Regions from separate parts of the Agarivorans sp. 2_MG-2023 genome, predicted to be linked through region 2. Evidence: predicted binding sites of a transcription regulator. Region 2 holds the regulator's gene; each other region holds the start of a gene.
The links. The regulator LexA, encoded in region 2, represses DNA repair genes until DNA is damaged. The targets are predictions, from matches to a motif close to TACTGTATNNNNATACAGTA.
Positions count from the first base shown of each region.

Region 1 (3,537 bases), on a different contig from region 2:
GAGCGCTACGCTGCATATTGCTCAAACTTGGCATGAGCAAATCTAACAGTTCCTCATATAGCCGCTTTTCTAATGCCAAAGCTTTACCTTGGCTAGAGAGCACTTTTTCCTCGTGTTCTTTAAGTTCCGCGATAATGTAGCGTTCCATATTCTTTAGCGTCTGCCTGCGAATATAGTGCTCAGGTACTTGTTCGGAATAAAGGCGGCTTACCTCAATGTAAAAACCGTGTACTTTGTTATACCCAATCTTTAGGTTGGCGATCCCAGTTTGTTCGCGTTCCCGTTGTTCTATGTCTTTTAAGAACTGAGTAGCTCCCTCGCTTAGGTCTCGCCACTCGTCCAACTCTTGATGGTAAGCTGGTGCAATCACTCCGCCATCCCTAATGAGCACAGGAGGGTTATCAATTATTGCCCGCTCTAATAAGGCTAAGGTATCGGGAAACTCACCAATATTTTTAGCTATTGGCGCTAGCGCTTGTGTAGAACTTAAATAAGATTGCAGTTCTGGTAGTAAACTAAAGGCGTTACGCAACCTCGCTAAATCACGCGGTCGGGCAGAGCGAAGGGCTAAGCGGGCCAATATTCGCTCTATATCGCCAATCGACTTAAGCACAGTTTGCACTAGAGGATAAAGGTCGGTTTCTAGTATTTCAGCAATGCAATCTTGGCGCGCACTCACTTGTTGCTGGTTGCTTAAAGGCTGGTGTAACCAGCGATTTAGCAAGCGGCTTCCCATGGCAGTGGAGCTGCGGTCTAATATTGAACTTAGGGTGTTTTCGTAGCCGCCAGCAAGGTTACGGGTTAACTCGAGGTTTTTACGGCTTGTGGCATCAAGTTGAATAAACTGATTTTGGCTCTCAACGATAATTGCATTGATATGCGGTAGGGCAGTGCGTTGGGTATCTTGAACATACTGCATTAAACAACCCGCTGCTGAAAGGGCTAGCGGGTATTCACTTACCCCAAAACCATCTAAGTGCCGAGTACCGAACTGCTGATTTAACACTTTTTGTGCGGTAGCTAAATCGTATTCCCATTCTCCACGGCGGCGTAAACCTTTGTATGCTTGCAGCTCCGAGTAAAACTCGAAGTCATCAGGGTAGAGCAGTTCTGCAGGGTTTAAGCGTTGTAATTCGGCTTGTAGCTGTTGTTCACCGGTAAATTGATTAATTACGAATCGGCCACTGGCAATATCTAAATAAGCAAGACCAATTTGTTGTTGCTGGTTTATCACGCTGACTAACAAGTTATCTTGCTTCTCTTCCAGTAAGGCTTCGTCGCTCACCGTGCCTGGTGTGATAATTCTAACAACTTTTCTTTCCACCGGCCCTTTACTAGTAGCCGGGTCGCCAATCTGTTCGCAAATAGCGACTGATTCACCTAATTGAACCAAGCGCGATAAATAGTTTTCTGCAGCGTGGTAGGGAATGCCTGCCATTGGGATAGGTGTGCCAGCAGACTGGCCACGTTTTGTTAAGGAAATATCCATTAACTCAGATGCGCGTTTGGCATCGTCGTAAAACAATTCGTAAAAATCGCCCATTCTATAGAACAATAAAATCTCGGGATGTTGAGCCTTTAACGTTAAGTATTGGCGCATCATAGGAGTGTGTTTTTCTAGATTTGTCTCAGTCATGGGGCTTATCGAACTACTCGGTTAATGGCTAAACGAAGCAGCAAGGATAAAAGCTGTCAGCCGAATAGGCAAAACTCTTTTATGAATTTTCTGGAATAAACTTGATACTGTATGAATACCCAGTATACTACTGGTCATTAAGATAGTTAAAAGCACCTACGAGGGCGATATGGATCAGAACAAACAAAAGGCATTAGCTGCGGCCCTAGGCCAAATTGAAAAACAATTTGGTAAAGGCTCAATCATGAAGCTTGGTGACAACCGTACCATGGATATCGAAACCATTTCTACAGGTTCTTTATCCGTTGATATTGCCTTAGGCGCTGGCGGTTTGCCAATGGGTCGTGTGATAGAAATCTATGGTCCTGAAAGTTCTGGTAAAACTACTCTTACCTTAGAAGCCATTGCTCAAGCTCAAAAAGTAGGCAAGGTATGTGCGTTTGTTGATGCTGAACATGCCCTAGACCCTATTTATGCCAAAAAGCTTGGTGTAGATGTAGACAACTTATTAGTATCTCAACCTGATACTGGTGAGCAAGCCCTAGAGATTACCGATATGCTAGCGCGCTCTGGTGCCGTTGACATGATTGTAATTGACTCGGTAGCAGCTTTAACCCCTAAAGCTGAAATTGAAGGTGACATGGGTGATAGCCACGTTGGCCTGCAGGCACGTTTAATGTCGCAAGCATTACGTAAGTTAACTGGTACGCTTAAGCAAACCAACTGTATGTGTATTTTCATTAACCAAATCCGTATGAAAATTGGTGTAATGTTTGGTAATCCAGAAACTACATCTGGCGGTAATGCACTGAAGTTTTACGCATCTGTACGTTTGGATATTCGTCGCATCGGCGCTGTGAAAAGTGGCGATGAGATCGTTGGTAACGAAACTCGCGTTAAAGTGGTTAAAAATAAAATCGCTGCACCATTTAAACAAGCCGAGTTCCAAATCATGTACGGTGAAGGTTTTAACCGTTACGGCGAGTTAGTTGATTTGGGCGTAAAAGAAAAATTGGTCGATAAAGCTGGTGCTTGGTTCTCTTACAAAGGGAACAAAATCGGTCAAGGTAAGGCGAATGCTTCAAATTACTTGAAGGAGCACCCAGAAGTTGCTCAAGAGATTGAAATGACGATTCGTAACAACCTGCTTAACAACACCGAAGTTGTTGAAGAAGATACAGCCGCTGAAACTCCGGCTGATCAAGAAGCATAAATTGATTAGGAGCCGAAAGGCTCCTTTTTATTATGACCAATCGTAGCGCACTTCACACCACCATCGATCTGCTCTCAAGGCGTTCATATAGTCAGCAGCAATTGTCGCAGAAATTGCGACAAAAGGACTACCAAGAAGCTGAAATTGCAGATGCGATTAACTATGCCATTGAAAATGCTTGGCTTAACGATCGTAACTACGCTAGTTCTTTAACTCGCGCTAGATTAGCTCGAGGTTACGGGCGTAATTACATAAAACAATACCTGCAAAGCAAAGGCATCAATAGCGACTTAGCTAATCAGGTCCTGGCTGATCCTGAATGGGATTGGTATCAAAGCTTAACCTTATGTTTTGAGCGAAAGTTTAAACAAGGTCTCCCTTCTGACCGCATACTTAAGCAAAAATGTACTGCATATTTATACCGCCGCGGTTTTGACTTTGAGTTAATCAATACGCTATTTAGCGAACTACAACAGCAATAAGCCCTCAACACTTTGCCTGCATGGGTCTGCGTGATATATTGTCGCGATTAATTACGGTTTCACCTATTTTAGCGCTTATCGACGAGTAACCCCGAGTTTTACCACGATGTCGAGTTGCTACAAACCCCCAGGAAATAGATTCATGAAGATGACTTCAGCTGAAGTAAGAAATGCATTTTTAAGCTTCTTTAACAGCAAAAATCACC
Region 1 is NZ_JAUORQ010000003.1:4,520-8,056, reverse strand. It holds gene mutS (DNA mismatch repair protein MutS) at 1-1,636, opposite strand, end outside; gene recA (recombinase RecA) at 1,806-2,849, shown strand; gene Q4549_RS05045 (regulatory protein RecX) at 2,882-3,331, shown strand; gene alaS (alanine--tRNA ligase) at 3,474-3,537, shown strand, end outside.
Region 1: the regulator LexA is predicted to act here: its motif matches at 1,742-1,761, upstream of recA (recombinase RecA).

Region 2 (3,537 bases):
ATACCATGATAAGGCCATGCACCGTAGTCATTTGATTAAAGAAATTAGGCTCAACCAGTTGCAAGCCTGGTTGGAACAGCTCGGCGCGAATAATCATCGCCATGGCTCCACCAACAATAAACATGGCAAAGCTGAACCATAAGTACATTGAACCAATGTCTTTATGGTTAGTGGTTAGTACCCAACGCATTAATCCGCGAGGGGCATGGTGGTGTTCTTCATGGTCTGAGTGAACGTCACTAATCGTGCTCATTGTCTGTCTCCCTACTGCGCTGCGTTTTGAACGGCCACAACATCCTTGGCCTGCACTAAGTCACCCGTATCATTACCCCAAGCATTTCGCTCATAAGTAATCACCGCAGCTAGCTCTTTCAAACCAAGCTGTTTACCAAAGGCTTGCATGGCTGTGCCAGGCTCGCCATTTACCACTACTTCAATATGTTTAGTCACATCACCTAACGCGATTGGACTGTCTTTTAAAGCGGGGAACACGCCAGGTAAACCTAGGCCGTTAACTTGGTGACAAGCAGCACAGCTTTTCTCATACACTTTTTCGCCTAATGACATCAGCTCATCTTGCTGCATAGTCATGGCCACCAGTTCAAGCTCTTGGGCTTGCTTGGCTAAATAAGCAGCTTCTTTCTCTGCCAACCAAGCATCATATTCGGCTTGAGGTTTGGCGATAACAACAATGGGCATAAAGCCATGGTCTTTTCCACATAGCTCAGCACATTGGCCGCGGTAAATGCCGGGTTTATCAATGATGGTCCATGCTTCGTTAATAAAACCGGGATTTGCATCTTTTTTAACTGCAAAGTCAGGCACCCACCAAGAGTGAATAACGTCTTCTGAAGTCATGAGGAAGCGGACTTTTTTCCCGATCGGCAATACCAAGGGGTGGTCAACTTCAAGCAAATAGTTTTTACGTTTTTCCAGTTTGCCGTTGACTTCATCCCAATCAGACGCCATTACACTGTAAAACTCTAAATCTTGGTCAAAGTACTTGTAGTGCCACTTCCACTGGGAACCCGTCACTTGAATAGTAATGTCGGCATCGGAAGGATCTTCCATTGCCAGTAAGGTTTTAGTGGCTGGAATCGCCATACCTATTAAAATAATAAAGGGAATGATGGTCCAAATAATTTCCACTTTAGTGCTTTCGTGGAATTGAGCAGGAACCGCTCCTTTGGATTTACGGTGATGGTAAATCGACCAAAACATAGCGCCAAATACCAAGACACCAATGGCACAACAAATATAAAAAATTGTCATGTGCAAGCCATAAACTTGCTCACTGATGGCAGTAACACCAGGACGTAAATTGAAAGACATCTCTTGCGCAAACAAATGCGGCGAAAAAAATGTCAGCACTAATAGCTGAATCCATCGGCCCACAGCGCTCTCCTTTGCAGTAGCCAACGACAACAACTTTCCATGCTAGGAAAGTAGCTGCGAATAAAGGGAAAATCCCCACCCCAAAAGCATAGGCTATTACAGCTAAATACAACCTACTGTTTATAAATTAACCCCTAAGTTAAAGAAATGTAAATACATTGTTGAGATTTTTATGGATAAAGACAAAAGATGTGATGTTAACGACAAAAGCCCAAATCAGAGTGATTTGGGCTTCAAAATAGGGAACTTATTGTTGAATAAGGCTTACATCCAATCAGCAGTGCGAATAATACCTACCGCTAAACCTTCTATTTCGATGTTCTGATATTCAAGATCAACTTCAATGGTTGATAACTCTTCATTTTCAGGGTGTAAGTACACCATCTTACCGTCACGCTCAAAACGTTTAACCGTAACATCTTCATCTAAACGAGCCACAACCACCTGTCCATTGTGTACCTGGGTAGTTTTATGCACGGCTAATAGATCACCATCCATAATGCCGATATCTTTCATGCTCATGCCCTGTACTCGCAGTAAATAATCGGCATGCGGATTAAATAAGTTAGCATCTACGGCATAATGAGATTCAACGTGCTCCTGCGCCAAAATAGGCTCACCTGCAGCAACTTGACCGATTAACGGCAAGCCTGGTTCAGGCTCTACAGTGGCTTCATTTGCACTAGCCGGCAAGTATGCTTCGCTAATACGGATCCCTCGCGACGCACCAGGAATCATTTCAATCGCACCTTTTTTAGCTAAAGCTCTAAGGTGTTCTTCTGCTGCATTAGCCGAGCGGAATCCTAGCTCTTTAGCAATTTCGGCACGCGTTGGAGGCATACCAGTATCGTTAATATGGCGGCGAATAAGTTCAAACACTTCTGTTTGGCGGGGCGTTAAGGGCTTCATAGTCTACCTGTAAGTTTATACAGCACACTGTTAGTATATACAGCATACATTTTGACGCAAGGTTTTATATTAATTCTGATTTTGTTACTGTTGATTCAAAGTGATAGGAGGCAATAATGGCCATTGAGATAGTCGAAATATCAGCCCAATATGACCAAGATCTACAGCGAATAATAAAACAGGTTGGCCAAGAATATGGCGCGGTAGGTGAAGGCTTTGGCCCCTCAGATGCTGAAGTCGATAATATGAGTCAGCACTATACACTGCAAAATCGTAGTAGATATGTGGTCGCTTTGTTAGATGGCAAGGTCGTTGGCGGCTGTGGCGCTGCGCCTTTTGCCGATAGTGAAGATACCAGTGAGCTAAAAAAGCTATTTTTACTGGAAGAAGGTAGAGGCCTAGGTCTCGGTAAAAAGCTCTCGTTAGCCTGTTTAGCATTTGCCTTAGAGCAGGGATTTTCTCGCTGTTACCTAGATACGCTTAGTAATATGTCGGCAGCAATTAAACTCTACGAAGGCCTCGGTTTTGAACACTTATCTGCACCTTTACAAGGTACAGCCCATAATGGCTGCGATGTTTGGATGCTAAAGCAACTTTGAGCGCAAAATGGTACTGCAACAAAGAGCAGTATTATCGACTAAAACCAATCGAACTTAGGGTTCGCCTTTCTCGCTTACGCCAAACTAGCATTCCCAGCATCCCCGCAAATAAAAATACCGAAGCTGGCTCACTTACTCTTGTCGCCTCTGCAACAATCAGCACAGGGTTAATGTCTATCCAGAAATAATCGTTATCATTTTGAACGAGAGGACTACGGAAGATGCGCTCAACTTCTGGCTCGGTAATCAATGTGCGATTGTTGAGACTTGGATTCATTAGGTAAGCGCCAGACAAATGCGGTAGGCCTAAATTGTGGCCTAACTCGTGAGCAAGCAACTCTCCGCCTAAACTGCCGGCGGCGTAACTAGATTCAACCACAAAATCGTTTCCAAAATACTCCCCACAACCCACTATCCCTCGATTGATTTGCGAGCCGCAGGCGCTAATTGTGTCGATAAAATAAAAATTGACCACATTAGAGGGGCCAACATGCTGACTAAAAAGTTGGCTCACCTCCGCGCGGGTAGTGATATCCAATAGCTCGGGAAAGACCAATTCGGTGGCGGTACCAATGCGGATATCAATGATGTTTTGGCCAAAAGTCGCTTGAGAATAAATGCTATCAAGAGCAGC
Region 2 is NZ_JAUORQ010000014.1:41,779-45,315, forward strand. It holds gene ctaD (cytochrome c oxidase subunit I) at 1-253, opposite strand, end outside; gene coxB (cytochrome c oxidase subunit II) at 265-1,332, opposite strand; gene lexA (transcriptional repressor LexA) at 1,660-2,304, opposite strand; gene Q4549_RS18450 (GNAT family N-acetyltransferase) at 2,421-2,903, shown strand; gene Q4549_RS18455 (PEP-CTERM sorting domain-containing protein) at 2,935-3,537, opposite strand, start outside.

Region 3 (3,537 bases), on a different contig from region 2:
GCCGCAGCGTTTAATTCACGACATTACCGCTCAATACAATTACAACGCTGATGCCGGAGAATCTGGTCCGCATGTGGCAACTGTTCGTTTAGATATTTTATCAGCAGAAGTGCGCAATACTTATATCGAAGAGTTCATTAGTGCTTGGCGTGAACAAGTAGGTGAGCAAGCTTTACCGTTAGCGTTGGCGTTTACGCAACCTACTATGGGGCCAGCAGGACGAGCTGTTGAAGTGAGGCTACAGCATTCAGATTTAGACACCTTAAAAACTGCCTCGGTAGAGTTGCAAGCCTATTTGAGCCAGTTTAAAGGGGTGAATAGCATCCTTGATGACATGCGACCCGGTAAAGAAGAGGTGGTAATTTCGTTACGTGGTGGCGCTGAATCTTTTAATGTAAACGGACAAATGGTGGCAGAACAACTGAGAGCGTCTTATCAAGGAGCGATTGCGGATGAATTTCAACTTGGCCCTGAAAACATTCAAATCGATGTACGTTTAGATAAGTCGCAATCCGGTAGTTTACAAGCCTTGGCTAATTTCCCGGTAGTGCTTAGCGACGGAAAACAAGTGCCTCTATCTTCAATTGCCAACTTAGAATATCAACGATCGTTTGTCCGCATTCAGCGTATAGACGGCTTACGTACGGTAACTGTGATGGCTGATGTTGATACTCGAGTTGCTAATACCAACGAAGTGATGCAATTGGTTCAAAAAAGTTTTCTTCCGGAGCTAATCGCTAAGATACCTGGCTTAAGAGTTGATTTTGAAGGCGAGGCTAAAGAGAGCGCTAAAGTGGGGTCGTCTTTGGGTAAGAGCTTCACAATTGGCATTTTTGGTGTTTTTGCCATTTTGAGTTTCCAATTTAGAAGCTACCTTGAACCCGTGATTGTATTAACCGTTATTCCCATGGCGTTAATAGGTGTGTTGTGGGGACACTTTTTGTTAGGACACAGTCTAAGTATGCCGTCTATTCTAGGCTTTATTTCATTGGCTGGGATTGTAACGAATGACTCCATATTGCTGGTGCAATATATTCGGCACCATTTAGATGAAAGAGACGATGTTTATCAAGCGGTGGTGAACGCCAGTAAAGAACGCTTCAGAGCGGTATTTTTAACCTCACTTACCACTGCAGCAGGTTTACTGCCGTTGTTGTTAGAGACCAGTTTACAAGCACAAGTGGTGCAGCCTATTGTGGTGTCTATTGTGTTTGGAATTGTAGCGTCTACGATGATGGTATTGTTTATTATCCCGGCGGCCTACGCTATTTTGGCCGATTGGAACTTAGTGCATAAACATAAAAGCTTACATTAGTTATATGTCCAAGCCTCTTGCCTATTTGAGCATGAGGCTTAGTCGATTTACGAAATTAGCCAGTAGAGGTGTTTGCTGAGGCTAAGTCGTAACACTGATAAGCAATTCCTCTAATGGCCACATCTCGCCTAAAGGCTTTTTTTGAGGCCTGACGATAGCTGGTGATTGATACTGTGTCTGCCGTTGGATACTGCGGTCGCACCGATTTTACATATTCATCGCGAGCTTCATGTCCTTTTGAATCATGATGGCTAGTGTAATAAACACTGCCAAGCGCGGTGCATTGAGAGATATCTCGGTCGTCTTCCAATAGCGTTACGCCATGGTAAGTAGTGGGAGTGTTAGAACAGCCAGTTAAAACAAACAGGCTAGCGGAAACGATAAGTATTAATTTATTCATGTGTTACCTCGATTTAGTTTATATGCACTCTCCTTGTTGGTTATTTGTTCAATTGTAATGGCAACTTTTTGTTTTAGATATATCGCTAACAGACTCATAGAGTTGTCGCTGCCCGAGTTAATCAGCCCTTAGCCAACACATTTCCCAATTTCAAATATAGAGGGCTGGATATATATCCAGTATTTAAGGTAAGCTTACGCTATCTAAAGTTAGGAGTCTTTGCAGTGATCGCTACCATTAAAGGTATCTTAGAAGAAAAAGTCCCACCTTTTGTATTGATAGATGTAGCCGGAGTAGGCTACGAAATACAACTTCCTATGAATTGCTTTTACCAATTGCCCGAACTGGGTGAATCGGTGCGTTTATTAACGCATTTTATTGTGCGAGAAGATGCCCAATTACTTTATGGTTTTCACGACAAAGCCTCGCGTTCGTTATTCCGCGAGCTGATAAAAGTAAACGGTATTGGGCCTAAGGTGGCCTTAGCCATTTTGTCTGGCTTAAGTTGCGAGCAGTTTGTCTTCGCGGTTAAACACGAAGACTTATCAAGTTTGGTAAAAGTGCCTGGCATTGGTAAAAAAACTGCCGAACGTTTGTTAGTTGAAATGAAAGACCGTTTGAAGAACTGGAATGCCGAACTACCGGCAACACCACTAAGCGACAGTTTATCTAGTCATGGTGACTTACCCTTAGTAGCTACGGTTGATCCTAAAGAAGAAGCCGTTGCAGCGCTTGAGTCGCTGGGTTATAAAGGCATTCAAGCAGAAAAACTGGTTAAGCAAGTTTATTCAAACGGCATGAGCAGTGAAGAGTTGATCCGCGAAGCACTAAAAGCGGCTTTGTGAACAAAGGTAGAGTAAATGATTGAAGCAGATCGCTTAGTTTCAGCCACGCCGGTGATTGAAGAAGAAACTGTAGACCGCGCGATTAGACCCAAAAAGCTGGATGATTACACCGGCCAGCAAGCGGTAGTTGAACAATTAGAAATATTTATTGAAGCAGCTAGGCGCAGAGATGACGCGCTCGATCATTTGTTAATTTTTGGTCCTCCGGGTTTAGGTAAAACCACCTTAGCCAACATTGTGGCTAACGAGCTCGATGTGAATATTAAAACCACCTCTGGCCCTGTATTAGAGAAAGCTGGTGACTTGGCAGCTTTGCTCACTAATCTTGAACCTGGCGACGTATTGTTTATTGATGAAATTCATCGACTTAGCGCAGTAGTTGAAGAAGTACTGTACCCAGCGATGGAAGATTACCAGCTGGACATTATGATTGGCGAAGGCCCAGCGGCCCGCTCGATTAAACTCGATTTGCCCCCATTTACGTTGATTGGCGCCACCACGCGCGCTGGCATGTTAACGTCACCCTTGCGGGACCGCTTTGGTATTGTGCAACGCTTGGAGTTTTATAAAACCGGCGACTTGGCCGAGATTGTTAAACGAAGTGCGCATTATCTAAATTTAGAGCTTGATGCTGAAGGGGCGTGGGAAGTTGCTAGGCGTTCACGAGGAACCCCGCGTATCGCTAACCGTTTACTGCGACGTGTTCGTGACTTTGCTGATGTAAAATTTGATGGCAAAGTAACGCAAGAAGTAGCTGCTAAGGCGCTAGATTTACTGAGCGTAGACAGTGCTGGTTTCGACTATATGGACACTAAGCTACTCAAAGCGATAACGGAAACTTTTGCAGGAGGTCCCGTTGGCTTAGACAACCTTGCTGCAGCCATTGGTGAAGATAAAGAAACCATTGAAGATGTACTCGAACCGTTTCTTATTCAGCAAGGCTATTTACAACGTACCCCACGTGGTCGCATTGCTAG
Region 3 is NZ_JAUORQ010000018.1:5,745-9,281, reverse strand. It holds gene Q4549_RS19920 (efflux RND transporter permease subunit) at 1-1,315, shown strand, start outside; gene Q4549_RS19915 (hypothetical protein) at 1,371-1,715, opposite strand; gene ruvA (Holliday junction branch migration protein RuvA) at 1,940-2,560, shown strand; gene ruvB (Holliday junction branch migration DNA helicase RuvB) at 2,576-3,537, shown strand, end outside.
Region 3: the regulator LexA is predicted to act here: its motif matches at 1,878-1,897, upstream of ruvA (Holliday junction branch migration protein RuvA).